DNA from 3 places in the Pseudonocardia ailaonensis genome. Region 3 is predicted to be linked to each of the others. Evidence: riboswitches for the same ligand, from Rfam matches in the RefSeq annotation. Region 3 holds a riboswitch; each other region holds the start of a gene.
The links. Region 3 has a riboswitch for cobalamin ahead of cobN (cobaltochelatase subunit CobN). Riboswitches for the same ligand answer to the same signal wherever they lie in the genome.
Positions count from the first base shown of each region.

Region 1: it holds a riboswitch for cobalamin, as region 3 does, so the genes downstream of both, ABD324_RS07185 (hypothetical protein) here and cobN (cobaltochelatase subunit CobN) in region 3, are expected to answer to the same signal.
Region 2: it holds a riboswitch for cobalamin, as region 3 does, so the genes downstream of both, ABD324_RS19500 (ribonucleoside-diphosphate reductase subunit alpha) here and cobN (cobaltochelatase subunit CobN) in region 3, are expected to answer to the same signal.

Region 1 covers NZ_BAAAQK010000004.1:154,364-163,782, reverse strand. Annotated here, with positions in the region: gene nhaA (Na+/H+ antiporter NhaA) at 1-378, opposite strand, end outside; gene ABD324_RS07205 (DsbA family protein) at 426-938, shown strand; gene ABD324_RS07200 (DNA polymerase IV) at 971-2,680, shown strand; gene ABD324_RS07195 (hypothetical protein) at 2,746-3,069, shown strand; gene cobT (nicotinate-nucleotide--dimethylbenzimidazole phosphoribosyltransferase) at 3,383-5,098, opposite strand; gene ABD324_RS07185 (hypothetical protein) at 5,253-5,624, opposite strand; cobalamin riboswitch at 5,660-5,854, opposite strand; partial or broken gene ABD324_RS07180 (histidine phosphatase family protein) at 5,881-6,348, opposite strand; gene cobA (uroporphyrinogen-III C-methyltransferase) at 6,345-7,553, opposite strand; gene ABD324_RS07170 (cobalamin biosynthesis protein) at 7,762-8,115, opposite strand; gene ABD324_RS07165 (cobyrinic acid a,c-diamide synthase CobB) at 8,168-9,419, opposite strand, start outside.
Region 2 covers NZ_BAAAQK010000012.1:204,924-214,342, reverse strand. Annotated here, with positions in the region: gene ABD324_RS19525 (cytochrome P450) at 1-914, shown strand, start outside; gene ABD324_RS19520 (pyridoxamine 5'-phosphate oxidase family protein) at 1,045-1,752, shown strand; gene msrA (peptide-methionine (S)-S-oxide reductase MsrA) at 1,818-2,321, shown strand; gene ABD324_RS19510 (ArsR/SmtB family transcription factor) at 2,444-2,794, shown strand; gene ABD324_RS19505 (cation efflux transmembrane domain-containing protein) at 2,791-3,444, shown strand; cobalamin riboswitch at 3,488-3,690, shown strand; gene ABD324_RS19500 (ribonucleoside-diphosphate reductase subunit alpha) at 3,808-6,606, shown strand; gene ABD324_RS19495 (ribonucleotide-diphosphate reductase subunit beta) at 6,588-7,655, shown strand; gene metE (5-methyltetrahydropteroyltriglutamate--homocysteine S-methyltransferase) at 7,708-9,419, opposite strand, start outside.
Region 3 covers NZ_BAAAQK010000012.1:399,461-408,879, reverse strand. Annotated here, with positions in the region: gene cobN (cobaltochelatase subunit CobN) at 1-3,115, opposite strand, end outside; cobalamin riboswitch at 3,175-3,296, opposite strand; gene ABD324_RS20410 (precorrin-3B synthase) at 3,467-4,813, shown strand; gene ABD324_RS20405 (precorrin-8X methylmutase) at 4,810-5,442, shown strand; gene ABD324_RS20400 (precorrin-2 C(20)-methyltransferase) at 5,439-7,067, shown strand; gene ABD324_RS20395 (cobalt-precorrin-6A reductase) at 7,130-7,903, opposite strand; gene cobM (precorrin-4 C(11)-methyltransferase) at 7,885-8,634, opposite strand; gene cbiE (precorrin-6y C5,15-methyltransferase (decarboxylating) subunit CbiE) at 8,631-9,419, opposite strand, start outside.

The DNA of each region.
Region 1 (9,419 bases), on a different contig from region 3:
GGTGCCGGCGTTGAAGGCGAGGAACAGCAGCGCCGGGACGATCAGCCCGCCGAGCGCGGCGGCCGCGGGGGCGGCGACGGCGCGGAAGCCACGGAGCTCCCCGAGCGTCATCTCGCGGGAGATCTCCAGGCCGACGCTGAAGAAGAAGATCACCATCAGGCCGTCGTTGACCCAGTGACGCAGGTCCAGATCGATCGACCACTCGCCCAGGTTCATCGAGAGTGCCGTGTGCCAGAAGGCCTCGTAGCCCAGGGGCAGGTTGGCCCATGCCAGCGCGAGCACGGCCGCGCCGATCAGCATCACGGCCGACCCGGACTCGGTCGAGAGGAACTGCCGCGCGGCGCGGGAGAGCTCGCCGCGCTCGGATAGGGTCGTCACCGCCACCCGGTCATCCTGCACCAGGGAGGACGGCCAGAGAGGACACCGTGCTCGATCCGCCGCTGGGCCTCTACGACCACGTCCAGGGTCCGGCCGACGCCCCGCTCACCCTGCTGAAGTACGGCGACTTCGAGTGCCCGTACTGCCGCGAGGCCGCACCCGTGATCGACAAGGCGATCGAGGAGCTGGGCCCGCGGCTGCGGTTCGCGTTCCGGCACTTCCCGCTCTACGAGCTGCACCCGCACTCGCTCGCCGCCGCGACGGCCGCCGAGATGGCCGCGCTCGACGGCCGGTTCTGGCCGATGCACGCCAGCCTCTACGCGCCCGGCCCGCCTCGGCTGACCCAGGACGACCTGCGCGAGCACGCCGTCAACGCCGGGGTGAACCCGGATCACGTGGTGTGGCCCAAGACCCGGATTGTGGAGGACCGTGTGGAGGCGGACTTCAACTCCGGCGTGCGCAGCGGGGTCCGCGGCACGCCGACGCTGTTCGTCAACGGCGAGGCCTACCAGGGCCCGGTGACCGTGGACCGGCTCGTGGACGCACTGCTGTCGCTGTAAGAGTTGTCGGTGCGGACCGTCAGAATGGGCGGGTGAGCGAGCGTGCGAGCGACCCGGCGGCCCGGGGCCGCTGGGTGCTGCATCTCGACATGGACGCGTTCTTCGCGTCCGTCGAGCAGCTGACCCGGCCCACCCTGGCCGACCGGCCGGTGCTCGTCGGGGGCACCGGCGGCCGCGGGGTGGTCGCGGGCGCGAGCTACCAGGCCCGGGTCTTCGGCGCCCGGTCCGCGATGCCGATGGGCCAGGCCCGGCGGCGCTGCCCGCACGCCACCGTCCTGCCGCCGCGGTTCCCGCTGTACAAGGTGATCTCCGACGAGGTCATGGCGGTGCTGCGGGAGGCCGCGCCGGTCCTGGAACCGATCTCCGTCGACGAGGCGTTCCTGGAGCCACCGGCGCTGGCCGGGGCGGCGGCCACCGAGGTCGAGGAGTTCTGCGTGGCGCTGCGGGCCGGGGTCCTGGCCCGGACGGGGCTGCCGGCGTCGGTGGGGGCGGGTTCGGGCAAACAGGTGGCGAAGATCGCCTCGGAGCTCGCGAAGCCGGACGGGTTCCGGGTGGTCGATCCGTCGGTGGAGCGCGCGGTGCTCGATCCGCTGCCGGTGCGGTCCCTGTGGGGCGTCGGGCCGGTGGCGGAGGCGTCGTTGCGCAGGGTCGGGGTGGAGACGATCGGGGCCCTCGCGGCGATGGACGCCCGGGAGGTCACCGGGGTGCTCGGCACGGCGATGGGCACCGAGCTGCACCGGCTCGCCCGCGGCATCGACGAGCGGCCGGTCGCGCCCCGCGGGGCCGCGAAACAGATCTCGGCCGAGACGACGTTCGAGCACGACCTCACCGCGATGGCGGACGTGCTGCGCGAGGTCGGGCGGATGACGGAGGCGGCGCACCGGCGGCTGCTGGTCGACGGCCGGGCCGCGCGCACGGTCACCGTCAAGGCCCGCAACGCGGACTTTGAGACCCACACCCGCTCGGAGACCACCGCCTTCGCCTCCACCGAGCTCGGGGTGCTCACCACGGTGGCACAGCGGCTCGCCCGCACCGCGGTCCCCGAGGGCGGGGTGCGGCTGGTGGGGGTGTCGCTGTCGGGGCTGACGGACGCGTCGCCGCCCGCGTTGTTCGAGGCGGTGCCGTCGGAGACGGGGTGGGTGGCGGTGACCGCGCCGGATCCGGCCGACGCGGCGCCGGATCCGGTCGACCCCAGCGGGCCGGGCGACCGGGCCGGGGTGGACCGGTCGTCGGAGCGGGCCGGTAGGGCGTCGTTGAACTCTGCCGGCAGTTCGACGAGCGCGGTCGGCTGCTCGGCGGACCCGGCCGGCAGCTCGACGGACGTGGCCGGCGGCTCGGCGGAGCCGGCCGGTCGCTCGGCCGACCCGACCAGCAGTTCAGCGGACCCGGCCGGTCGCTCGACCGAGCCGGTGAGCCCGGCCGAGCCGGTGCTGACCGTCGACACGGGGGCCGTCGGGCCTGTCGTGCATCCCGATCCGGGGACGGAGTTCGGTCCCCGGCCAGGGGGTCGGCACGCCCCCCGCGATCCCTCGGCCCCGTGGCGCGCGGGCGACGACGTGCGGCACCCGGAGCACGGGCACGGCTGGGTGCAGGGCGCGGGGAGCGGGCGGGTCACGGTCCGCTTCGAGACCCGCGCGAGTGGCCCCGGCCGGGCCCGGTCGTTCGCCGCGGACGACCCGGCCCTGGAGTTCGCCGATCCGGTGGCGAGCTGGCGACTGCCGGTCCCCTCCACGAGCCCCTGATGCCGCCCGCCGCGGGTTCTCCCGTTCCGCCCCGCGGGCACCGGTCGCCCGGTTAGCCTCTGCGCATGGCCCCGAAGACCGTCGAGCAGCGGCTCGCGCAGCACGACAACGACATCGCCGCGCTCTACGAGCTCGTCACCGAGGTCCGGGACGAGGCCCGGGAGCGCTTCGACGCGGTGGACCGCCGATTCGACGGCGTCGATCAACGCTTCGACGGCGTCGATCAACGCTTCGACGGCGTCGACCAGCGCTTCGACGGCGTCGACCAGCGCTTCGACGGGATCGACCGTCGTCTGGACGGCGTGGACAACCGTCTCGAGGGCATCGACACCCAGCTCACCGGGATCACGTCCACCCTCGCGGAGATCCTGGACCGCCTCCCCCGCTGAGCCCCGGGCCCCGCCCGGTCCGGCAGCCGCCAGGGAGCGTCTGACGGACCCCGTCGGCCCGCGACGCCCCAGGCGGGCACCCCGCGGCGGTGGCGACAGGCCCGAATACGCCCGGTATGAGGGCCCGTCGCCGCCTTGCGGGGCACCCACCTGGAACGCCGCGGACTCGACGGCGCTCCGTCAGACACTCCCTAGGAGCGCGCTGAAAAGCTCGGGCCTGCTGCGCGCCGCCCAGCCGGCGACCTCGCGGCGTTGCCTTGCGATGCCACCACCTGGACGTCGCTCGCTACGGCCGGAGCTTTTCAGCACCCTCCTAGGCGTCCTTGTCCGCCACCCCGGCCGCGTCGAACGTCGCGACGTCCGCCAGCGCCCGGGCCGCGCCCTGCACCACCGGCAGCGCGAGCAGCGCCCCGGTGCCCTCCCCCAGCCTCATGCCGAGGTCGAGCAGCGGATCGAGCCCGAGGTGCGCCATGGCGATCCGGTGTCCCGGTTCCGCGGAGCGGTGCCCCGGCACGCAGCAGGAGATCGCGTCCGGCGCGAGGACCGAGGCGACCAGCGCCGCGGCCCCGGCGTTGACGCCGTCGAGCAGCACGGGCACCCGCAGCGCCGCCCCGCCGAGCACGAACCCGGCGAGCCCGGCGTGCTCCAGCCCCCCGAATGCGGCGAGGAGCCCCAGCCCGTCGGCGGGATCGACGGCGTGCAGCGCGAGAGCCCGCCGCACGACCTCGGTCTTGTGCACGAGGGTGGCGTCGTCGATCCCGGTTCCCCGGCCCGTCGCCTCCTCGGGCGTGGCCCCGGTGACCGCGCAGATCAGCAGCGCGGCCGCGGTGGTGTTGGCGATGCCCATGTCCCCGGTGATCAGGCACCGGTTGCCGGCCGCGACGAGGTCGCGGGCCACCTCGATGCCCACCTCGACGGCCCGCCGGGCCTGCTCCCGGGTCAGTGCCGGGCCGGCCGACAGGTCCGCGGTTCCCGATGCCACCCGCCGCGGCAGCAGCCCCGGCACGGGATCGAGCGGCGCGGCCACCCCGACGTCGACCACCTGGACCTCGGCGCCGAGCTGCCGCGCGAACGCGTTGACCACGGCCCCACCGGCCAGGAAGTTCCCGACCATCTGCGCCGTGACCTCCTGGGGCCACGGCGTCACCCCCTGCGCGTGGACGCCGTGGTCCCCGGCAAACACGGCGACCGCCGCGGGCTCGGGCACCGGCGGCGGGCATTCGCCGGCGATCCCGGCCAGTCGCACCGCGAGGTCCTCGACCCGGCCGAGCGAGCCGCGCGGCTTCGTCATCCGGTCCAACCGGTCCCGCGCGTCGGCCATGGCCTCCGCCGCGGCCGGCCGGATCGCCGCCACCGTCTCGTCGATCAGATCCATCGCGACCTCCCCGGGCAACGCCCGCGATCCGTACCGTTCGGAGTGCACCGCCCAGCCCAGCGGCCGCCGCTGCGCCCAGCCGGCGCTGGCCAGCTCGGGCTCCGCGGCGAACTCCCGCACATGCCCCACGCACAGGTAGGCCACGACCTCGACGTGCTCCGGGAGACCCAGCAGCGCGCCGAGCGCGGCCAGCCCGTCGTCGTCGAAGAAACTCACCCAGCCGACGCCCAGGCCCTCGGCCCGGGCCGCCAGCCACAGGTTCTGCACGGCCCCGGCCACGGAGTGCGCGGCCATCTCGGGCCGGCCGAAGCGGCCGAGCGTGTGCCGGCCGCCGCGGGTCGGGTCGACCGTCACGACGACGTTGACGGGCGTGTCCAGCACCGCCTCGACCTTCAGCGCCTCGAACGCCGACGCCCGCGCCCGGGGCAGCGACGCCGCGTACGCCGCGCGCTGCCGGGCAACCAGGTCGGCGACCTGCCGCCGCGTCCGCGGCGACCGGACGATCACGAAGTCCCACGGCTGCGAGAACCCGACGCTCGGCGCCGCGTGGGCCGCCTCGAGCACCCGGAGCAGGGCCGCGTCGTCGACCGGCACCTCCGGCCGGAACCCGGACCGGACATCCCGCCGCGAGTGCAGGACCTCGTAGAAGTTCACGGGGCAGGGCTCACCGAGGCAGGACGGCTCACCGGTACGGCGCGGTTCACCAGGGCAGCGCGGTTCACCAGGGCAGCGCGGTTCACCAGGGCAGCGCGGTTCACCAGGGCAGCGCGGTTCACCAGGGCAGCGCGGTTCACCAGGGCAGCGCGGTTCACCAGGGCAGGGGGCTCAGCCGCGGCGGCACCACCGACACCCCGGGCACGGTGACCGCCGAGATCCCCGCGACCGCCAGCCCGTCGACCACCGCGCGGCAGGCCGGATCGGCCGCCGGGTCACCGTCGACGGTGAGCACGATCGTGGCCGGGGAGTCCAGCGCCACCAGGTCCGTGATCGCCCGCACCGCGCCGACGAGGTCGACCCGCTCCACCCGCCACGCCTCGGCGTAGAACAGGACGACCGACTCCGCGGCCGCGACGGTGAAGACGTGGTCGGCGCCCGCGAGCAGGTCCGGTCCGACCGGGTCCGCCTCACCGCCGCCGGTTCCGAGCAGGAGCACCCGGGGTGCTCCGGACGTGCCGGTCATCGTTGGCCTCCTCGAGGGTCCGCGCCCTCATCGTGGAATCACCTGCGACGGCCGCGAGTGTCCTGGCTCCCGGGTCGGCGCACGTCCCCGGCCTTCCCACCCCGCGAGGGGCGGTGGCCGAGCCTGGGGACGTGCTCCCCGGTCACAGTGGCGGGACCGCTCCGGATTCGCACCGGATTCCTGCACTGCCGTCGATCCCAGACGACATCACGCGTGCGCCCGGAAAGCAAGGCACGACCTCACCGTTGCCGGGGACGTCACGGGACATCGCCTCGACGGGGAGGCCGGCGGCCGCCGCGAGCAGCGCCCGGATCGTCTCCCCGTGGGTGACGACGACGGCCGCACCCGTCAGCCCCGCGAGGAAGCCCGTTGCGCGGGCGTGCAGCTCCCGCGCCGTCTCGCCGCCGGGCGGGGCCCAGTCGGGATCGTCAGGCCAGGGCGGGCAGTCCGCCAGCGGCCGCCCCTCCCACTCCCCGTGCGACTGTTCCCGCAGCTCAGAGCACTGATCAACGGGCAAGCCCAGCGCCGAGCGCAGGACGAGAGCCGTGTCGAGGGCCCGCCGCTGCGGGCTCGTCAGGATCCGGCCGCCGGCGCCCTCGAGCGAGCGGGCGGCGGAGAGAGCCTGCGAGCGACCGCGCGCCGTGAGCCCCACGTGCGCGGTCCGCCCCTGCAGCAACCCCGCGGCGTTCCACGTGCTCTCGCCGTGCCGGACCAGGAAGATCATCCAGCGGTCAGGCCCGCGACCGGCCCGATCACGATGATCGCCGGCGGGCTGATCTCCTGCTCCTTGACCTGCGACGCGACCGTCCCGAGGGTGGCGCGCAGCGTGCGCTGGATGCGGGTGGTGCCGTCCTGGATCACGGCGGCGGGGGTGTCGGCGGGGCGTCCGTGCTCGATCAGCGCGGCGGCGAACTGCGTGATCCGCTCGACCGCCATCATCAGCACGATCGTGCCCTTCATGCGGCCCAGTGCCTCCCAGTCGGTGAGGCTGCGCGGGTCCCCGGGCGCGACGTGCCCGCTCACCACGACGATCTCGTGCGCCACCCCGCGATGGCTCACCGGGATCCCGGCGACGGCCGGCGCGGCGAACGCGCTGGTGATGCCCGGGACCACGGTCACCGGCACCCCGGCCTCGGCGCAGGCCTGGATCTCCTCGAACCCCCTCCCGTAGACGAACGGGTCCCCGCCCTTGAGCCGGACGACGAACTTCCCGGCCCGCGCGTGCGCGACCAGCAGCTCGTTGATCCGCTGCTGGGCCATCGCGCGCCCGTAGGGGATCTTTGAGGCGTCGATCACCTCGACGTCCGGGCCCAGCTCCTCGATGAGGTCGCGCGGGCCGAGCCGGTCGGCCACCACGACGTCCGCCCGCGACAGCAGCCGCCGCCCGCGGACGGTGATCAGCTCCGGATCCCCCGGCCCGCCCCCGACCAGCGCGACGCCCGGCTGCACCGGCTCGGCCGAGTCGCTCACCAGCCCGGTCTGCAGGGCCTCGACGAGCGCGGTCCGTACCGCGGCGGACCGCCGGTGGGCGCCGGAGGCCAGCACCCCGACCGTCAGGCCGTCGTACTCGCCGGTCGCCGGGGTCACGGCGGTGCCGCGGCTGCCGTCGTCGGCGCGCACGCAGAACACCCGGGCGCGCTCGGCCTCGGCCCCGACGGCCTCGTTGACCTGCGGATCGTCCGTGCACGCGATCACGTACCAGGCGCCGTCGAGGTCGCCCTCGGCGTAGCGGCGGGCGGTCCAGGTGATCTCGCGGGCGGAGGCCATGCCCTCGACGGCCGGCGTCACCTCGGGCGCGACGACCTCGACCAGCGCGCCCGCCGCGATGAGCCGGGCGACGCGCCGCTGCGCGACCTGCCCGCCCCCCACGACGACGACCCGCCGCCCGGCGAGCTCGAGTCCCACGAGGTACTGGTCGTGTTCGGTCACGTGCGGATGCGCTCCTTCTGCCGGTGGCCACGCCGGGACGACCCACGGCCGGCAGGGGTCTGGCTCCCCGGCGGGCCGGGTCACGGTGTTCTCGGCGGGTCCGCCCGGACTCCCACCGGGTTCCCTGGCGCCGACCGCCCGGAAGCATAACCGTCCGACTTCCCGGCCCGGCACCACCCACACCGGTCGTCGGGCGAGTTCCCGCAGGTCAGGCCCTGGTCCGGGCGAGCGCAGCGGCGACCGTCACATCCCCCACGACCGTTTTCCCGACGACGAGTGCGGCGCCGGGATCGATCTCCCGCGCCACGAGCACCGCGGCGGCCTCGGCGACACTGGGCGTCCCCACGGCGGCGGCGACCCGCACGCTCCCGTCCATCCCCACCGCGGCGAGCTCGGCGGCCGACCGCACCACCAACGGCGCCGGCGCGATCGCCGCGAGGATCCCCGCCTCGGCGGCCTTCCGGTCGACGGTGGCGTACACCCGCTCCCCGACCGGCAGCCCCGCCAACGCCGCCCGCACCGCCGCCTCCGACACCCCCCGCCGGGCCCCGATTCCGATCACCCACACCCCACCCTCCGTGCGTGCGTCACGGTGTTCCAGCACCGCTCGTGGCTCACGACCCGGCATGAGCTGCGGCGTTGTCGACGAACCGCGCGACAGCGCCCGGGCTCCCCGCGGGGTGGGTGTGCAGGAACGAGCCGTGCACCCCGCCCGTCACGAAGCCCTCGGGCTCCCCGCCCCGCCAGCCCCAGGCCGCGGGCGTCCCGGCCCTCGGCGTGACCGCGCAGTGGTGGAACTCGTGACCGGGCACCCGCTCCCCGGCCGCGAATCCGGAGGAGTCCGCGAGGGCCACGGCGTCCCGGTACCCCAGGGTGAGCCGCCCGGTCATCGCTGCGGTCGCGTCGAGCGCCCCGACCAGCGGAGTCCCGTCGAGCTCCCGGCACAGGTAGAGCAGCCCGCCGCACTCGGCGCGGATCGGCGCCCCCGAGGCGGCGAGCTCACGGATCGCGGCGAGCAACCCGGCGTTCTGCCCCAGGGCCGCGACGTGCTCCTCGGGGAACCCGCCGGGCAGCACGAGCCCGGCCGTCCCCCAGGGCAGCGTCTCGTCCCGGAGCGGATCGACGGTCACGACCTCGGCCCCGGCGGCCGCGAGCAGCTCCGGATGTTCGGCGTAGCCGAAGGAGAACGCGGGCCCGCCGAGCATCCCGATCCGCAGCGGGCGGTCGGCGGCCCGCGTCGTGGCCGTCCCGACCCCCACCACGCCGGATCCCGGCTGACCCCGAGCCGGGTCCGCGGGGGCCTTGGCGCTCACGGATCCGGGCCTCGACGCGCCTGGGGCACGGCTCACGTCCGCAAGTCGGGACGTCGGCCCACCCGGGTCGCGGGCAAGCGCGGCTGCCGGGTCCCAGACCTCTCCCGCCGGGAGTGGCTCCGCGATCCGGACGACGGCGTCGAGATCGAGGTGCGCGCCGACCAGCTCGGCCATCGCATCAACCGCCGCCAGCGCCGCGTCCCCGTGCTCGGCCGCCGTCACCAGACCCAGATGCCGCGACGGCACCGCCAGCTCGACCCGCCGCGGGAGCGCGCCGAGGACCGGCAGGCCCACCTCGTCGCACGCCGCCCGCAGCACCTCCTCGTGTCGCGGCGACCCGACCCGGTTCAGCACCACCCCGGCCAGCCTCGTCTCCGGATCGAACGACCGGAAGCCGTGCAGCAGCGCGGCGAGCGAGCGCGACTGCCCCTTGCAGTCCACGACCAGCACCACCGGCGCCCCGACCAGGCCCGCGACCTGCGCCGTCGATCCGGCGCCGTCGGACACCCTGCCGTCGAACAGCCCCATGACGCCCTCGATCACCGCGATCTCG
Region 2 (9,419 bases), 190 kb from region 3:
ACACGATGATGCGCGGCGTGCTGGGCCGGCCGTTGCGCCAGGAGCTGATGCGGGCCATCTCCTCGACGATCGAGGCGGCGGCCGACGAGATCGTCACCCGGCTCGTGGCGCGGGGGCGGTTCGACGCGGCCACCGAGCTGGCCGAGCACCTGCCGATGACGGTCGTGTCCGAGCTGGTCGGGCTCGGCGAGGGCAACCGCGGGAAGATGCTGGAGTGGGCCGAGGCCATCTGGAACGTCCAGGGCCCGGTGAACGAGCGCTTCACCGCCTCCGGGCCCCTCGTCGGGGAGTTCCTCGACTTCGCGGCGAACGAGGCCGTCCCGGGCAAGATCGAGCCCGACGGCTGGGCGGACCAGCTCTACCAGGCCGCGGACCGCGGCGAGCTCCCCCGCGACAAGTGCCCGGTCATGATGCTCGACTACGTCACGCCGAGCCTCGACACCACGATCCTGGCGATCACGAACGCCGTCGCCCTGTTCGCCCGCCATCCCGAGCAGTGGGAGCTGCTGCGGGCCGACCGGTCGCTGATCCCGCACGCCATCAACGAGTCCCTGCGCATCGAGTCCCCCGTGCCGCAGTTCAGCCGCGTGCTGACCGAGGACCACGAGATCGACGGCGTCGCCCTGCCCGCGGGCTCCCGGGTCGCGCTGCTCTACGGCGCCGCCAACCGCGACCCGCGCAAGTACCCGGACCCGGCCCGCTTCGACATCACGCGCCGGCCGTCGGACCAGCTCTCGTTCGGCCGCGGCGAGCACGTCTGCATCGGCATGAACCTGGCCCGGCTGGAGATGAGTGCGCTGCTGGGCCGACTGGCGGACGAGGTGGCCGAGTTCGAGATCGTCTCCGCCCGCCCGCTGCTGAACAACGGACTGCGCGGCCTGGAGAGCCTCGTCGTCTCCGTGAGAACGCCGTAGCCGGTCGGGGCAGCGCCGTAGACCACCCGGGGGTGCCACGTTGGGCCGAGTGCCGGGCGCGCGCTGGCCACTCGGCGAAAAGGACTCTGCTCACCCGTGACATCACGCGCCCGGATGGCATGGTGACGGAGTGACATCGGTCGACAACTCCCCGACGTGGCCGGCCGGGTCCGTTCCCGCGACCCCCACCACGGGGCCGGGAACGGCGGCGCCGACGGATCGCCCCCTCCAGGAACCGACGCCCCGCGAGCTCCCGGGATCCGACGGCGAGCACTCCCTGCAGACCGCCTACGGCACCACGGCGCGGGCGGAGCGCTTCTACGACGACCAGGTGCGGGAGCGGCTCCTCCCCCGAATGATCGAGTTCGTCGGGCGGATGGAGATGATGTTCGTCGCCACGGCGGACGCCCACGGCGAGTGCGACTCGTCCCTGCGCGCCGGCGAGCCGGGCTTCATCCGGGTGCTCGACGACCGTCATCTCGCCTATCCCGAGTACCGGGGCAACGGCGTGCACGCGAGCCTGGGCAACATCAGCGAGAACGGGAACGTCGGCCTCCTCATGGTCGACTTCGTCGAGGACATGATCGGCCTGCACGTCAACGGCAAGGCCTGGATCGTCGAGGACGACCTGTTCCGCGCCCAGTACCCCGCCGTCCCCGACGAGACGAGCCCGGGCCGCCGCGCCGACCGCTGGGTCGTGGTCAAGGTCGACGAGGCCTACATCCACTGCCGCAAGCACATCCCCCGCATGGCCCGGGTCACCGAGCGCCGCGAGTGGGGCACCGACGACCCGGCCCGCAAGGGCGGCGACTTCTTCGGCGCCAAGGGCGTGCACTGACCCGCGGGAACGTCCGGGCCCGGTCCGCTGTTGCACCCGTCGGGAACGACTGAGGAGGCACACGCATGAGCGAGAAGGCGATCCTGGCCGGTGGCTGCTTCTGGGGGATGCAGGACCTGATCCGCAAGCGCCCCGGCGTGCTGTCCACGCGGGTGGGCTACACGGGCGGCGACGTGGCCAACGCGACCTACCGCAACCACGGCACCCACGCCGAGGGGATCGAGATCGAGTTCGACCCGGCCGCGACGAGCTACCGCGACCTGCTCGAGTTCTTCTTCCAGATCCACGACCCGACGACGAAGAACCGGCAGGGCAACGACGTCGGCCTCTCGTACCGGTCCGCGATCTACTACACCGACGACGAGCAGAAGCGCGTCGCCGAGGACACGATCGCGGACGTCGAGGCCTCCGGCCTGTGGCCCGGGACGGTCGTCACCGAGGTCGAGCCGGCGGGCCCGTTCTGGGAGGCCGAGCCCGAGCACCAGGACTACCTGGAGCGGCTGCCCTGGGGCTACACCTGCCACTTCCCGCGGCCGGACTGGGTGCTGCCCAAGCGCGCCGAGGCCTGAGCCACGGCCGGGCCGATCGAGTGGTCGCCGAGACGCGCGACCACCACCGTGGCCGCGCCGGGGACGTCGAAGGCCGACGCTTCCTCTCCATCGGCACTCCTGGCTATCATCGCCCCGTGCCGATGGATTGCTGCCCGCCCGACGTGACCCCGGCCGTCGCCCTCTTCCGGTCCCTCGGGGACCCGACCCGGCTCGCCATCGTGTCCCGGCTCGCCGAGGGCGAGGCCCGGGTCGTCGACCTCACGCGGCTGCTCGGCCTCGCCCAGTCCACGGTGTCCGGACACCTCTCCTGCCTTCGGGACTGCCGGCTCGTCGACTTCCGCACCGAGGGCCGGCAGTCCTACTACTCGCTCACCCGGCCCGAGCTGATCGAGCTCCTGCGCAGCGCCGAGAACCTCCTCACCCGGACCGGGAACGCCGTGGCGCTCTGCCCCGTCTACGGCGAGCCGTCGACCGCACCGGCACCGGCATGAGCACCCCCGCCGCGACGGCCGGCGCCGACCGCCGTGCCGTGCTGCGCCGGCGCGTCCGGCTCCTCGTCGCCACCACGATCACGTACAACGTCGTCGAGGCGGTCGTCGCGATCACCTCCGGCACCCTGGCCGGCTCGGTCGCCCTGATCGGCTTCGGCCTGGACTCGGTCATCGAGGTCAGCTCGGCCGCCGCCGTGGCCTGGCAGTTCGCCGGGCGGGATCCCGAACGCCGCGAACGCACCGCCCTGCGCGTGATCGCGTGGTCCTTCTTCGCCCTCGCCGCCTACGTCACCGTCGAGTCGCTCCGCGCGCTGTTCGGCGCCGCCGAGGCCGGGCACTCCAGGGTCGGGATCGTGCTCGTCGCGCTGTCGGTGCTGGTCATGCCGTTCCTGTCCTGGGCCCAGCGCCGCGCCGGGCGCGAGCTCGGCTCGGCCAGTGCGGTCGCCGACTCGAAACAGACCCTGCTGTGCACCTACCTCTCCGTCGCGGTCCTCGCGGGCCTGCTGCTGAACGCGACGCTGGGCTGGTGGTGGGCCGATCCCGCCGCGGGCCTGGTCCTGGCCGCGCTCGCCGTGCGCGAGGGCCGCACCGCCCTGCGCGGACAGACCTGCTGCGCCCCACGGGTGGCCGACGACTGCTGCGAGCACTGACCACGAAACCTGGGGTACCCGATCGTGATCGCCCCCTACATGTAGTGTCTGACGCGCTGGTGGTTCACCCCGTACCCAACGGGGTGAGGCAAGAGGGAACCCGGTGCGAATCCGGGACTGCCCCGCAGCGGTGAGCGGGAACGACCGCCGTCACGAAGCACTGGGTGCGAGCCCGGGAAGCGACGGCCAGTAGGAACGAGCACGACGCCCGCGAGTCCGAAGACCTGCCACCCGTGCGCGCGCCGACCGGCGCGCGCGTGCTCGGGGCCTCGAGGGAAGGCGCCACGGGCGGGCGCTCCCCCAGGTCCCTCCGTCCTCCCCCGCGTGGTCCCGGCACTCGCCGAGCTCGCGAGGAGAGAGCCCATGGCAGCACCCACCCTGGCCCCCGCACCAGCCCGCTCGGACGGCCTGCGGGTCGTCCGCCGCGACGACCAGACCTCCGGGTTCGACGCCACCAAGATCTCGGTGGCGATGACGAAGGCCTTCCTGGCGGTGGAGGGTGGCGAGGCCGGTTCGTCCTCGCGCATCCACCATCTCGTCGAGGACCTCACCGACCAGGTGATCACCGCGCTGACCCGGTTCCCGGCAGCCGCGGTGCACGTCGAGCAGATCCAGGACCAGGTCGAGCTGGTCCTCATGCGCGGTGGGCACCACAAGATCGCCCGCTCGTACGTGCTCTACCGCGAGGAGCGCGCGAAGGCCCGCGAGTCGAGCGCGCCCGCCCCGAGGTCCCCCGAACTGCAGGTCACGGGACCCGACGACCTCCGCGTCCCCCTCGACTGGGCCCGCGTGGAGACGGTCGTCGGCGAGGCCGTGGCCGGTGTCGAGGACGTGTCCGCCGCACCAGTCCTCGCCGAGATCCGCCGGACCCTCTACGACGGCATCTCCACCACCGAGCTCGCGCAGGCGCTGGAGATGGCGGCCCGCACGCTGGTGGAGCGGGAGCCGAACTACTCGACGGTGGCCGCCCGCCTGCTGCTGGACCGGTTGCGCGGGGAAGCGCTGACCTTCCTGGGCGGCGAGACCCCCGACCACTCCGCGATGACCGCCGGGTACCCCGCGTACTTCCGCACGTACCTGGGCCGGGCCGTGGAGCTGGGTCTCGTGGATCCCGAGCTGGAGCTCTTCGACCTCGACCGGCTGACGGCGGCGATCCGACCCGAGCGCGACCTGGACTTCGGCTTCCTCGGCCTGCAGACCCTCTACGACCGCTACTTCCTGCACTCGGGCGGCACCCGCTTCGAGCTCCCCCAGGCCTTCTTCCTGCGGGTCGCGATGGGGCTGGCGCTGCGCGAGATCGACCGCGAGGCCCGCGCGATCGAGTTCTACGAGCTCCTGTCCTCGTTCGACTTCATGGCCTCGACGCCCACGCTGTTCAACTCGGGCACCACCCGCGCCCAGCTGTCGTCCTGCTTCCTGACCACCGTGGACGACGACCTGGACTCGATCTTCCGGGCCTACCGGAACAACGCGTTGCTCGCCAAGTACTCCGGCGGTCTCGGCAACGACTGGACGCCGGTGCGCGGGCTCGGCGCCCACATCAAGGGCACCAACGGCGAGTCCCAGGGCGTCGTGCCGTTCCTCAAGATCGCGAGCGACACGGCGGTCGCGGTCAACCAGGGCGGCAAGCGCAAGGGCGCGGCGTGCGCCTACCTCGAGACGTGGCACGTCGACGTCGAGGAGTTCCTCGACCTGCGCAAGAACACCGGCGACGACCGGCGCCGCACCCATGACATGAACACCGCGAACTGGGTGCCGGACGAGTTCCTCCGCCGTGTCGAGGCGGACGCCGAGTGGACGCTGTTCTCCCCCGACGAGGTCCCGGACCTGCACGATCTCTACGGCGCGGAGTTCGCGCAGGCCTACCGGGCGTACGAGGCGAAGGCCGACCGCGGCGAGATCCGGGTCTTCACGCGGGTCCGCGCGGTCGAGCTGTGGCGGCGGATGCTGACCATGCTCTTCGAGACCGGCCACCCGTGGATCACGTTCAAGGACCCGTGCAACCTGCGCTCGCCGCAGCAGCACGCCGGCGTGGTGCACTCCTCCAACCTCTGCACGGAGATCACGCTCAACACCTCCGCCGGGGACGAGGTGGCCGTGTGCAACCTGGGCTCGGTCAACCTGCTCGCCCACGTCACGGCCGACGGCCTCGATGTCGAGAAGCTGCGCCGCACCGTGACCACGGCCGTGCGGATGCTCGACAACGTCATCGACATCAACTTCTACACGATCCCCGAGGCCCGCCGGTCCAACCTGCGGCACCGCCCGATCGGCCTGGGGCTCATGGGCTTCCAGGACGCGCTGTTCGCGCAGGGCATCCCGCTCGCATCCGAGGCCGCCGTCGAGTTCGCGGACCGCAGCACGGAGCACCTGAGCCATCACGCGATCGCGGCGTCGAGTGCGCTCGCCGCCGAACGGGGCCGGTACGCGAGCTTCGACGGGTCCCTGTGGAGCCAGGGCATCCTGCCCATCGACTCCCTGCGGCTCCTCGACGCCGCCCGCGACGGCGACGCCCTGGACGTCGACCGCTCCACCACGCTGGACTGGGACACCCTGCGCGCCGCCGTCCAGCGGCAGGGCATGCGCAACTCCACCGTCATGGCCATCGCGCCGACCGCCACGATCTCCAACATCTGCGGCGTGGGGCAGTCCATCGAACCCCAGTTCCGCAACCTGTTCGTGAAGTCCAACATGTCCGGCGACTTCACGGTGATCAACCCGCACCTCGTCCGCTCGCTCAAGGAGCGCGGGTTGTGGGACGAGGTGATGGTCGCCGACCTGAAGTACTTCGACGGCAGCCTCGGCGACATCGACCGGGTGCCCGCGGACCTGAAGGCCCTGTACGCCACGGCTTTCGAGATCGAGCCGCGCTGGCTGGTCGAGGCCGCGTCCCGGCGGCAGAAGTGGATCGACCAGGCCCAGTCGCTCAACCTCTACCTGGCCGCCCCGAGCGGCCGCACGCTCGACGAGCTCTACCGGCTCGCCTGGCACAAGGGCCTCAAGACCACCTACTACCTGCGCGCCCAGTCCGCGACCCACGTCGAGAAGAGCACCCTGCGGGGCACCGACGGCAAGCTCCGCGGCGTCCCCATGGCGCCGGATCCCGTGCCCGAGGCACCCGCCTGCCGGATCGAGGACCCGGAATGCGAGGCCTGCCAGTGAGCACCGGACTCGAGGAGATCGTCGCCGGCGCCGCCCGCATCGAGGCCGACGCCAAGCGCATGATCAACGGCCGGGCGGACGTCAACCAGCTGCTCCCGCTGAAGTACCGCTGGGCCTGGGACAAGTACCTCGCGGGCTGCGCCAACCACTGGATGCCCACCGAGGTCGCGATGCAGGCGGACATCGCACTGTGGAAGTCCCCCACCGGCCTCACCGCCGACGAGCGCACGATGCTCAAACGCAACCTCGGCTTCTTCGCCACGGCGGAGTCGTTGGTGGCCAACAACATCGTGCTCGCGGTGTACCGCAACCTCACCAACCCGGAGTGCCGCCAGTACCTGCTGCGCCAGGCTTTCGAGGAGGCGGTGCACACCCACACCTTCCAGTACGTGTGCGAGAGCCTCGGCCTCGACGAGAGCGAGCTCTTCAACATGTACCGCGAGGTCCCGTCGATCACGGACAAGGACGCCTGGGCGCTGGAGCACACCCGCGCACTGTCCGATCCGGACTTCCGCACCGGCACCCCGGAGGCGGACCGGGCCTTCCTGCGCGATCTCGTGGCCTTCTACGTGGTGTTCGAGGGCATGTGGTTCTACACGGGCTTCGTGCAGATCCTGTCCCTGGGCCGCCGCAACAAGATGGTGGGCATCGCCGAGCAGTACCAGTACATCCTGCGCGACGAGTCCATCCACCTGAACTTCGGCATCGACGTCATCACCATGATCAGGCACGAGAACCCGCACCTCTGGACGCCGGAGTTCGCGGCGGAGATCCGCGCGATGCTGCTCGAGGCCTGCGAGCTCGAGGTCGCCTACGCCCGGGACACCATGCCCCGCGGGATGCTCGGGCTGTCGGTGGAGCTGTGCGAGCAGTACCTGCACTTCATCACCGACCGCCGCGCCGAGCAGCTCGGCCTCGCCCCGCTCTTCGGCGAGACGGAGAACCCGTTCCCGTGGATGAGCGAGGCGATGGACCTGAAGAAGGAGAAGAACTTCTTCGAGACGAGGGTCATCGAGTACCAGACCGGTGGTGGCCTGGACTGGGACTGAGCACCCTGTGAGTGGCAATGGTCGCCATGGCGACCATTGCCACTCACGAGGGTCAGCCGGCGGCCCGGACCTCGGCGGCGGCCGCGACCAGGTTGCGCAGGGTCTCGACCGTCTCGGCCTCGCCGCGGGTCTTCAGCCCGCAGTCCGGGTTGGCCCAGAGCCGCTCGCCGCCGATCACGTCGCGCGCCGCGGTCAGCAGCGACACGAGCTCCCCGACGCCCGCGACCTCGGGCGAGTGCACGTCGTACACCCCGGGGCCCAGGGCCCGCGGGACGCCCGGGCCCAGGTCGGCCAGGACCTCCATCCTCGACCTGGCCGCCTCGACGGTGGTGACGTCCGCGTCCAGCCCGTCGATCGCGCCGACGACCTCACCGAACTCCGAGTAGCAGAGGTGGGTGTGGATCTGGGTGGTGTCCGCCACGCCGCCGGTGGTGAGCCTGAAGGAGTCGATCGCCCAGTCCAGGTAGGACTGCTGGTCCGCCGTGCGCAGCGGCAGCAGCTCCCGCAGCGCGGGCTCGTCCACCTGCACGATCCGCAGGCCGGCGGCCTCGAGGTCGCGCACCTCGTCGCGCAGCGCCAGGCCGACCTGTCGCGCGGTGTCCCCCGGCGGCTGGTCGTCCCGGACGAACGACCAGGCCAGGATCGTGACCGGACCGGTCAGCATCGCCTTCATCGGCCGCGCGGTCAGCGACTGCGCGAACGTGCTCCACCCCACCGTGATCGGCGACGGGCGGGAGACGTCCGAGTGCAGCACGGGCGGCCGCACGCAGCGCGAGCCGTAGGACTGCACCCAGCCGGAGTCCGTCACCGCGAACCCGTCGAGGTGCTCGGCGAAGTACTGCACCATGTCGTTGCGCTCGGGCTCGCCGTGCACGAGCACGTCCAGCCCGATGTCCTCCTGCAGCCGGACCACGCGCTCGATCTCCGCGCGCATCCGCGAGGCGTACTCGGCGTCGTCGATCGTCCCGGCCCGCAGGGCGGCCCGGTCGCGCCGGATCTCCGCGGTCTGCGGGAAGGACCCGATCGTGGTCGTGGGGATCAGCGGCAGGTTCAGGGCCGCGTCCTGCGCCTTGGCCCGCACCTCCCCGGCCGGCCGGCGGTAGTGGTCCGCGCCGAGGGCCTCGAGCCGGGCCCGCACCCGGTCGTCACGCTGTGCCGGCCGGGCGGCCACGGCGCGGGCGGCCGCGAGCTCCTCCGTCATGTGCTCGCCGCGCAGCGCCCTGCCCAGCACGACCACCTCGGCGACCTTCTGGCGCGCGAACGAGAGCCGTTCCCGCAGAACGGGATCCAGCGCCCCTTCGCGTGCGGTGTCGTAGGGCACGTGCAGCAGCGAGCAGGAGCTCGAGATCTCCACCCGGCCCGCGATACCCAGCAGGGTGGCCGCCGCGGCCAGCGCGGCGTCCGGCCCGGTCCGCCAGACGTTGCGGCCCTCGACCACTCCGGCGAGCACGGTCTTCTCGCGCAGTCCGATCAGCTGCGCCGTCGCCTCGAGATCCGACCTCCCGGCCACCAGGTCGAGCGCGATGCCGTCGATCGGCGCGTCCGCCAGGACCGGCAGCGCCGGGCCGAGCGGGCCGAAATAGCCCGCGACGAGCAGGGCGGGCCGGTCGGTGAGCCCGCCGAGCCGCGCGTAGGCGCGGCGCAGCGCGGCGAGCTCCTCGGGCGTCCGGTCGGCGGCGAAGGCGGGCTCGTCGAGCTGCACCCACTCCGCACCGGCCGCGGCGAGCTCGCCGAGCAGCCGTGCGTAGACGTCGAGCAGGTCGT
Region 3 (9,419 bases):
GGGCGCCGTCGAGGCCGCGGCCGTAGGCGTAGCCGCCCCAGGTCGTGTAGACCTCGGCGAGGTCGGCGTCGTCGCGCCAGTTCCGGGAGTCGACGAGCTGGAGCAGGCCCGCGCCGTAGGTCCCCGGCTTGGAGCCGAAGATCCGCGTGGTGGCCCGCCGCCGGTCCCCGGTGCGCTGCTCGTCCTGTGTCACATGGGCTCTGACGTAGTTCTGCTCGGCCGTCTCGTCGAGGTCGCTGACGAGCTGCACGGCGTCGTCGAGCAGGGCCAGGACGTGCGGGAAGGCGTCCCGGAAGAAGCCGGAGATCCGGACCGTGACGTCGATCCGGGGCCGCCCCAGCTCCTCGAGGTCGATCACCTCGAGCGTCGTGACGCGCCGGGACATCTCGTCCCACACGGGCCGGACGCCGAGCAGCGCGAAGACCTCCGCGACGTCGTCGCCGCTGGTGCGCATGGCGGACGTGCCCCACACCGAGAGCCCGACGGACCGGGGGTACTCGCCCGCATGATCGCGCCGGTAGCGCTCCACGAGGGACTCGGCCATCGCCTGCCCGGTCTCCCAGGCCAGCCTGCTCGGGACGGCCTTGGGGTCGACCGAGTAGAAGTTCCGCCCGGTGGGCAGGACGTTGATCAGCCCGCGCAACGGGCTCCCCGACGGCCCGGCCGGGATGAACCCGCCGTCGAGCGCGTGGAGGACCCGGTCGATCTCGTGCGCCGTCTCCGCCAGCCGGGGCACCACCTCGGTGGCCGCGAACCGCAGGATCCGCTCGACGTCGGCGTGTGTGTCGGCCTCCGAGATGTGCCGACTCGCGGAAGGGTCCCCGGCTTCCCCGCGAGTCGGCACTTCTGGTAGGCCGAGTCGCACGTTCACGACGCCGGGGGCGGCGTCGGGGTCCCAGCCCGCCGCCTCCATGTCCGCGACGAGCGAGTGGGCCAGGGCCTCGACGCGGTCGACCTCGCCGCGGGCCTCGCTGCCGTCCTCGACCAGGCCGAGGGCCTCGCGCAGGCCGGGGACGTTCTGCTCGCCGCCCCACATCTGCCGCGCCCGCAGCATGGCGAGCACCAGGTCGACCCGGGTGTCGCCCTCGGGCGCGGCGGCGAGGACGTGCAGCCCGTCGCGGATCTGGACGTCCTTGATCTCGCACAGCCAGCCGTCGACGTGCAGGAGGAAGTCGTCGAACTCGGCCTCGTGGGGGCGCTCCTCCAGGCCGAGGTCGTGGTCGAGCCGGGCCGCCTGCATGAGCGTCCAGATCTGCTGGCGGATGGCGGGGAGCTTGCCGGGATCGAGCGCGGAGATGTTCGCGTGCTCGTCGAGCAGCTGCTCCAGCCGCGAGATGTCGCCGTAGGTCTCGGCGCGGGCCATCGGCGGGATCAGGTGGTCGACGAGCGTGGCGTGCGCCCGGCGCTTGGCCTGCGTCCCCTCCCCCGGGTCGTTGACGAGGAAGGGGTAGATCAGCGGGAGGTCACCCAGGGCCGCATCGGTCCCGCAGCTCGCGGACATGCCGAGGGTCTTGCCCGGCAACCACTCCAGGTTCCCGTGCTTTCCGATGTGGACGATCGCGTGGGCGCCGAAGCCGCCGTCCGCCGGGTCCGCGGCGAGCCACCGGTAGGCCGCGAGGTAGTGGTGCGACGGCGGCAGGTCCGGGTCGTGGTAGATCGCGACCGGGTTCTCGCCGAACCCCCGCGGGGGCTGCACGATCAGCGTGACGTTGCCGCTGCGCAGCGCCGCGACGACGATGTCGCCGTTCTGGACGTAGTGCTCGCCCGGCGCGGCGCCCCAGTGCTCCTCGACGCCCTCCCGGAAGTCCGCCGGCAGCGTGTCGAACCAGCGTCGGTAGGTCTCGGCGGAGATGCGGATCGGGTTGCCCGCCAGCTTCTCCTCGGTGAGCCAGTCCGGGTCCTGCCCGCCGGCCTCGATGAGCGCGTGGATCAGCGCGTCGCCGTCCTCGGCATCGACACCCGGGAAGGCCCCGATGTCGTATCCCTTGTCCCGCATGGCCCGCAGCAGCGCCACCGTGGACGCCGGCGTGTCCAGGCCGACCGCGTTGCCGATCCGCGCGTGCTTGGTCGGGTACGCGCTCAGCATGAGCACGATCCTCTTGTCCGCGTCCGGGATCCGCCGCAGCTCGGCGTGCCGCACGGCGATCCCGGCCACCCGGGCCGCGCGCTCGTGGTCCGGGACGTAGACCGACAGGCCGTCGGCGTCGATCTCCTTGAAGGAGAAGGGAACCGTGATCAGCCGGCCGTCGAACTCGGGCACGGCGACCTGCGTGGCGACGTCGAGCGGGGTGAGCCCGTCGTCGTTGGAGTCCCAGGTGGCGCGGCTGGAGGTGAGGCAGAGGCCCTGCAGGATCGGGACGTCGAGCGCGGCGAGCTCCGTGACGTCCCATTCCTCGTCCTCGCCGCCGGCCTGGGCCTGGGCGGGCTTGGTGCCGCCGGCCGCGAGCACGGTGACGACCAGGGCGTCCGCCTGCTTCAGGGTCTCGAGCAGCGCGGCGGGCGCCTGGCGCAGGGAGGCGCAGAAGATCGGCAGCGCGGTGGCGCCGCGGGCCTCGACGGCCCGGCAGAGCGCCTCGACGTACGCGGTGTTCCCGGCGATCTGCTGGGCCCGGTAGTAGAGGACGGCGACGGTCGGCCCCTGCTGCGGGGTCGCCGCGCGCTCCAGGACTCCCCACTCGGGCAGCGCGGTCGGGGGCGCGAAGCCCTCCCCGGTCAGCAGGACCGTGTCGGAGAGGAAGGCGTGCAGCTGCGCGAGATTGTCGGCCCCGCCTTGCGCCAGGTACGTGTGGGCCTCGGCCGCGACGCCCGCGGGGACCGTGGAGAGCTCCATCATCTCGGCGTCCGGCGCCATCTCGCCGCCGAGGGCGACGAGCGGGGTGCCGGCGGCACGCAGGAGATCGAGGCCCTCCTCCCAGTACCGGTAGCCGCCGAGGACCCGGACCACCACGACGTCGGCCTCGGCGACCATGCCGGGCAGCTCGTCGAGCAGCACGCGGTTGGGGTTCGCCGGCCGGAAGTCCGCCCCCGAGGCCCGTGCGGAGAGCAGGTCCGTGTCGGAGGTCGAGAGCAGCAGGATGCGGCTCGAGCCCTGCGGCGCGGGCGGGGCAGGACTCATCACGGGGTCCCTTCCTCGGGATCCTCGTCCCGGGTCAGTGAGTGGGTCGGCGCGCGGGGCAGTGTCCTGGCTCCCGGATCGGCGCTCGCCCCGGCCTTCCGGGCTCGCGCCCGTGGCCTGATGCGGGGTCCGCTCCCCGGTGACAGTGGCGGGACCGCGCCGGACTCGCACCGGCTTCCTGGTTCCCGCACGCCTCTGCAGTTGTGGGGACCACTCTCCGCACCCGCCCGTCCCCGCGTCAAGCAGCCCTCCCGCCCCGGCCGAGATGAACCTCACCCCCGGTCGACCACGGCGCCGGCGTGGGTGGGTTCATCTCGACGGGCCGTGGTGGCGCATGCCTACAGTGTCGCCGTGTCCACCCCCCGCACCCGAGCCGACGCCTGCCCCGGCGTCCTCGCGACGCACGACGCCGCGGACGGCGCGCTGGCCCGCGTCCGGCTGCCGGGCGGAGTGGTGAGCGCGGCACAGCTGCGGGCGCTGGCGGGCTGCGCGCAGGAGCTGGGAGACGGTGCGGCGCACCTCACGTCGCGGGGGAACCTGCAGCTCAGGGGGCTGGACCGGGAGGACCCGCGGCTCGTGTCGCGGCTCGCGGCGGCCGGGCTGATCCCCGCTGCGGAGCACGAGCGGGTGCGCAACATCCTGGCGTCGCCGTTGTCGGGCCTGACCGGTGGGCTGGCGGACGTCCGGGGGCTCGCCCGGGCACTCGACGAGGCGCTCTGCGCGGTCCCCGGCCTCGCCGCGCTCCCCGGCCGGTTCCTGTTCGCCCTGGACGACGGGCGCGGGGACGTCGCCGCCGAGCGCCCCGACCTCTGCTGGCTCGCCGACACCCCGGACCACGGGTTCCTGCAGGTCGCAGGGGTGGCGACGGCGATCGGGTGCGCCCCGGCGGACGCCCCGGCCCTGCTGGTGTCCGCCGCTGAGGTGTTTCTCACGATTCGCGGGGACGGCGAGGGCGGTGAAGGCGGCCGGGGCGCGTGGCGCGCCGCGGAGGTGCCCGGCGCGGCGGCCCGGATCGAGGCGGCCCTGCCGCCCGGTGCCCCCGCCTCCGGCAGCGACCGGCCGCTCCCCTTCCCGGACGACGACCACGCCCCGGTCGGGCCGATCCACCGGACGGACGGCGGCACGGCGCTCGGCGTCGCCCCCGTCCTGGGCGAGCTGTCGGCCGCCCAGCTCCGGGCCCTCGCGACCGCGGCGCCGGAGGTGATCGTCACGCCCTGGCGCACCCTGGTCCTCCCCGATCCCGCGGACGACGCGTGGGAGCGCCTGCGCGCCAACGGGTTCGTCCTCACCGCCGACGATCCCGCGCTCGCGGTCTCCGCCTGCGCGGGCCGGCCGGGCTGCGCGAAGTCCCACGCCGACGTCCGCGCCGACGTCCGCGCGGTCCTGCCGCTGCTCACCGCGGCCCGCCGGGCCCACGTCGTCGGTTGCGAGCGGCGCTGCGGGGCGCCGCACGAGGAGCACCTCGACCTGATCGCCCTGCCCGACGGGACCTACCGCTACCGCGACGAGCTCACCGACGTGGTCGTGCCCGACCTGGCGTCCGCGTTGCGCGGCAGGGACTCCCGCCCCTCCGCCGTCGGCACCACCGCCACCGCCGCCGGCCCGGCCGGCCCCGACCCGTCCGGATCCGCCGACCCCGGCCCGTCCGGCCCCAGCCTGTTCGACGACACCCGCCCCAGCCCGACCGGAGCACCATGACCAGCGACTACATCCGCGACGGCGCGGAGATCTACCGGCGCAGCTTCGCCACGATCCGCGCGGAGGCGGACCTGTCCGGCTTCCCGCCGGACGTCGCGTACGTGGCGGTGCGCATGATCCACGCCTGCGGCCAGGTCGATCTCACCGGCGACATCGCGTACTCCCCCGGGGTCGTCACCGCCGCGCGGAAGGCGCTGCGCGACGGCGCCCCGATCCTGTGCGACGCGACCATGGTCGCCTCGGGCGTGACCCGGGCCCGGCTGCCGAAGGACAACGAGGTCGTCTGCACCCTGCGCGAGCCCGAGGTGGCCGGGATCGCCTCGACGATCGGCAACACCCGCTCGGCCGCCGCGATGGAGCTGTGGCGCGAGAGGCTCGACGGTGCGGTCGTCGCGATCGGCAACGCCCCCACGGCGCTGTTCCACCTCCTCGACATGATCGACGCGGGCGCCCCCCGGCCGGCCGCGATCCTCGGCATCCCGGTGGGGTTCATCGGGGCCGCCGAGTCCAAGGCCGCCCTCGCCGCGCGGACCGATCTCGAGTACCTCGTCGTCCACGGACGCCGGGGCGGCTCGGCGATCACCGCCGCCGCGCTCAACGCGCTGGCGTCCGAGCAGGAGATCGCGTGATCGAGCACGCGAGCGAGCCATCGGGCCCGCGCGGGACCCTCTACGGCGTCGGGCTGGGCCCGGGCGATCCCGAGCTCGTCACGATCAAGGCGGCCCGGCTGGTCGGCGCCGCGGACGTGATCGCCTACCACTCCGCCCGGCACGGCCGCTCCATCGCGCGCCGCATCGCCGAGCCGTACCTGCGCGGCGACCAGATCGAGGAGCAGCTGGTCTACCCCGTCACCACGGAGACGGTCGCGGACTACCAGCGCGCGATCGACGACTTCTACACCGACGCCGCCGCCCGCCTCGCCGCCCACCTGGAGGCGGGCCGGGACGTCGTGCTGCTCGCCGAGGGCGATCCGCTCTTCTACGGCTCCTACATGCACATGCACAAGCGACTGGCGGGCCGGTTCCGCGCCGAGGTCGTGCCCGGGGTGACCTCGGTGTCCGCGTCGGCCGCGGCGCTCGGCCAGCCGCTCGTCGAGCGGGACGAGATCCTCACCGTCCTGCCCGGCACGCTGCCCCGCGAGGTCCTGGCGGAACGGTTGCGCGCCACGGACTCCGCCGCCGTCATGAAGCTGGGGAGGACCTTCGGGAACGTCCGGGGGGCCTTCGAGGACGCGGGCAAGCTCGACCGGGCCCGGTTCGTGGAACGGGCCACGATGGACGGTCAGCGCACCGGCGCCCTCGCCGACGTCGACCCCGGCTCCGTCCCGTACTTCTCGATCGCCGTCCTCCCCGGCGAGGTCGCCGCGAGCATCCCCGGCGACCCCGTCGCACCCGACCCCGAGCCCCCCGCGAAGGCCACCGACCCCCTGAGTGGGGGCCGGGGGACGGCAGCCGGCGAAGCCTGCGGGGTGGGTGGGCACAGTCGTCATGGCGACCATCGCCACTCACGAGGGGGGCGGGTCACCGTGGTCGGGACGGGGCCGGCGGGCCGGGACTGGCTCACCCCCCAGACCGCGGCCGCGCTGGCGGCCGCGGACGATCTCGTCGGCTACGGGCCGTACCTGGACCGGGTGCCGCCGAACCCGCGGCAGACCCGGCACGCCAGCGACAACCGCGTCGAGGCCGAGCGGGCGGCGCACGCCCTGGAACTGGCCGGCTCGGGGCGCCAGGTCGTGGTGGTCAGTGCCGGCGACCCCGGCGTCTTCGCCATGGCGACGGCGGTGCTCGAGGTCGCCTCCCAGCCGAAGTACGCCGACGTGCCGGTGCAGGTGCTGCCCGGACTCACGGCGGCACAGGCGGTCGCGGCCGCGGTCGGTGCGCCGTTGGGCCACGACTACGCGATGATCTCGCTCTCGGACCGGCTCAAGCCGTGGGAGACGGTCGTCGACCGGCTCGTCCATGCGGCACAGGCGGATCTGGCGATCGCGATCTACAACCCGCGCTCCAAGGCCCGCCCGTGGCAGGTCGGCGCGGCCCGCGAGGCGCTCCTGGAGCACCGCGCCCCGGAGACGCCCGTGGTCCTCGGCCGCGATGTGGGCGGCAGCGGTGAGCGGATCACCGTCACCACCCTCGGCGACCTCGATCCGGAGCTCGTCGACATGCGCACCCTGGTGATCGTCGGCTCGTCCACCACCCGCGTGGTGGAGCGCGGGGGGCGCACGGTCGTCTTCACGCCCCGCACCTACACCCCCTGACACGATCGCCGGGCGGGTGCGTTGACGCAGGTCCGGGATTCGTCGGCGCACGGAGTCGTCGATCAGTGCGGCTCGGTGAGCGCGTAGCGGTGTTCCAACACCGCCACGCACTCACCGGGGGTCTCGACCACGAGGGCGCCGGGCGGGAGCGGAGGGCGGTCGACCACGATCACCGGCAGGCCCCGCTGCCGGGCCGCGGTCAGCTTCGCGGCCGTGAGGGAACCACCCGAGTCCTTGGTGACGACGACGTCGACCGCGTGCTCCCGCATCACGGCCAGCTCGCCCTCTACGGTGAACGGTCCACGATCGAGGATCGACACGAGGCGCTGCGGCACCGGGGGTTCGGGCGGGTCGACCGAGCGGAGCAGGAACCACAGGTCGAGGTCGGCGAAGGTCGCGACGTCCTGGCGCCCCGTCGTCAGGAACACCCGCCGGCCCACGGACGGGAGCAGCCCCGCGGCGGCCCGCAGCGACGGGACGCGCCGCCAGTCGTCGCCCGGCCCCTCCGTCCATCCCGGACGGCGGAGCACGACGAGCGGCACACCCGTCTCGGTCGCCGCGGCGCAGGCGTGGGCGGACATGCCCGCGGCGAAGGGATGGGTCGCGTCGACCAGCACGTCGACCCCGGACCGGAGGTAGGCGACGAGCCCGGGTACGCCGCCGAAGCCGCCGATCCGCACCTCCCCCGGGGGCAGCACGGGAGCCTTCACCCGCCCGGCCAGGGACGAGACCACGGACGCCCGGCCGTCGAGCAGCCCGGCCAACGCCCGGGCGTCCGACGTCCCACCCAGAACGAGTATCCGCAGGTCGGACCCTGTTACGGGGTGGTGCGGCATCGGCTGTCGGAGTACAGGTGCGAGTCCGGGAAGGCCTCGGCGGCCAGGGCGGGGCCGACGATGACCACCGCGGTCCGCCGGATGCCCGCGGAGTGGACCAGGTCGGCGATGTCGTCGAGGCGCCCGCGCAGGACGATCTCGTGCTCGCGGGACGCGTGGGCCACCACCGCGGCGGGGCAGTCGGCGCCGTAGGAGCCGATGAGCTCCTTGACCACCTCGTCGATCCGGTGGACCGCCAGGTGCAGCACCAGGGTGCCCCCGGCCGTCCCCAGGGCCTCCAGGGACTCCCCCTCGGGCATCGGGGTGGCCCGGGCGGCGATCCTCGTGAGGGTCACGGTCTGGGCGACCGTGGGGACGGTCAGCTCGCGCTTCAGCGCGGCCGCCGCGGCGGCGTACGCGGGGACGCCGGGGGTGACGTCGTAGGGCACGCCGGCGGCGTCGAGGCGGCGCATCTGCTCCGCCATCGCCGAGAAGACGGACGGGTCGCCGCTGGCCAGCCGGGCGACGTCGAGGCCGTGGGTGTGGGCCCGGACCATCTCGTCGACGATCTCGGCGAGGGTCATCAGGGCGGTGTCGACCGTGCGCGCGCCGGGCGGGCAGATCTCGAGCATCTCCGGCGGCACCAGCGAGCCCGCGTACAGGCACACCGGCGAGGCGGCGATCAGGTCCCTGCCCCGGATCGTCAGCAGGTCGACGGCGCCGGGTCCGGCGCCGATGAAGTGGACGGTCATCGGGTCGCGCTCCAGATCGTGACGGGCATGGCGGGCTTCCAGCCGAGGAACCCGCCGACGGGCTCGGCGCGGGAGACCTGCAGGCGCACCAGGGTTCCCCCGAACCGCTCGCGCGCCGCGGCCAGGGCGGACTCGGTCTCGACCGTGACCCCGTTCGCGACGATGCGGCCGCCCTCGGGCAGGGCCGCCCAGCACGCGTCGAGCACCCCGGGGCGGGTCAGGCCGCCGCCGACGAACACGACGTCCGGGGTGGGCAGGTCGGTGAGCGCGGCGGGCGCGCGACCGGTGACGATCTGCAGCGCCGGCACGCCGAGGCGGCCGGCGTTCACCGAGATCCGGTGCGCACGAACGGGATCCGACTCGATCGCGACCGCCCGGCAGCTGCGGTGCGCCCGCATCCACTCGATCGCGATGCTGCCGGCACCGGCGCCGACGTCCCACAGCAGCTCGCCGGGGCGCGGCGCCAGATGCGCGAGGGTGACGGCGCGGACCTCGCGCTTGGTGAGCTGGCCGTCGCTCTCGTAGGCGTCGTCGGGAAGCCCGGGGGTCTCGCCGAGGACCGCGGTACCGGGCGCGGCGACGCACTCGACGGCGACGATGTTGAGCGCGTCGCCCTCGGGCTCGGCCCAGCCCCCCGCGATGCCGGTGACCACGCGCTCCCCCGGCCCGCCGAGCTGTTCGAGCACGGTCAGCCGGCTCGGGCCGTAGCCGTCGGCGGTCAGCTGGGCGGCGATCAGGGCCGGGCTCGCCGCGCCGGCGCTGAGCACCAGGACACGACGCCCGGG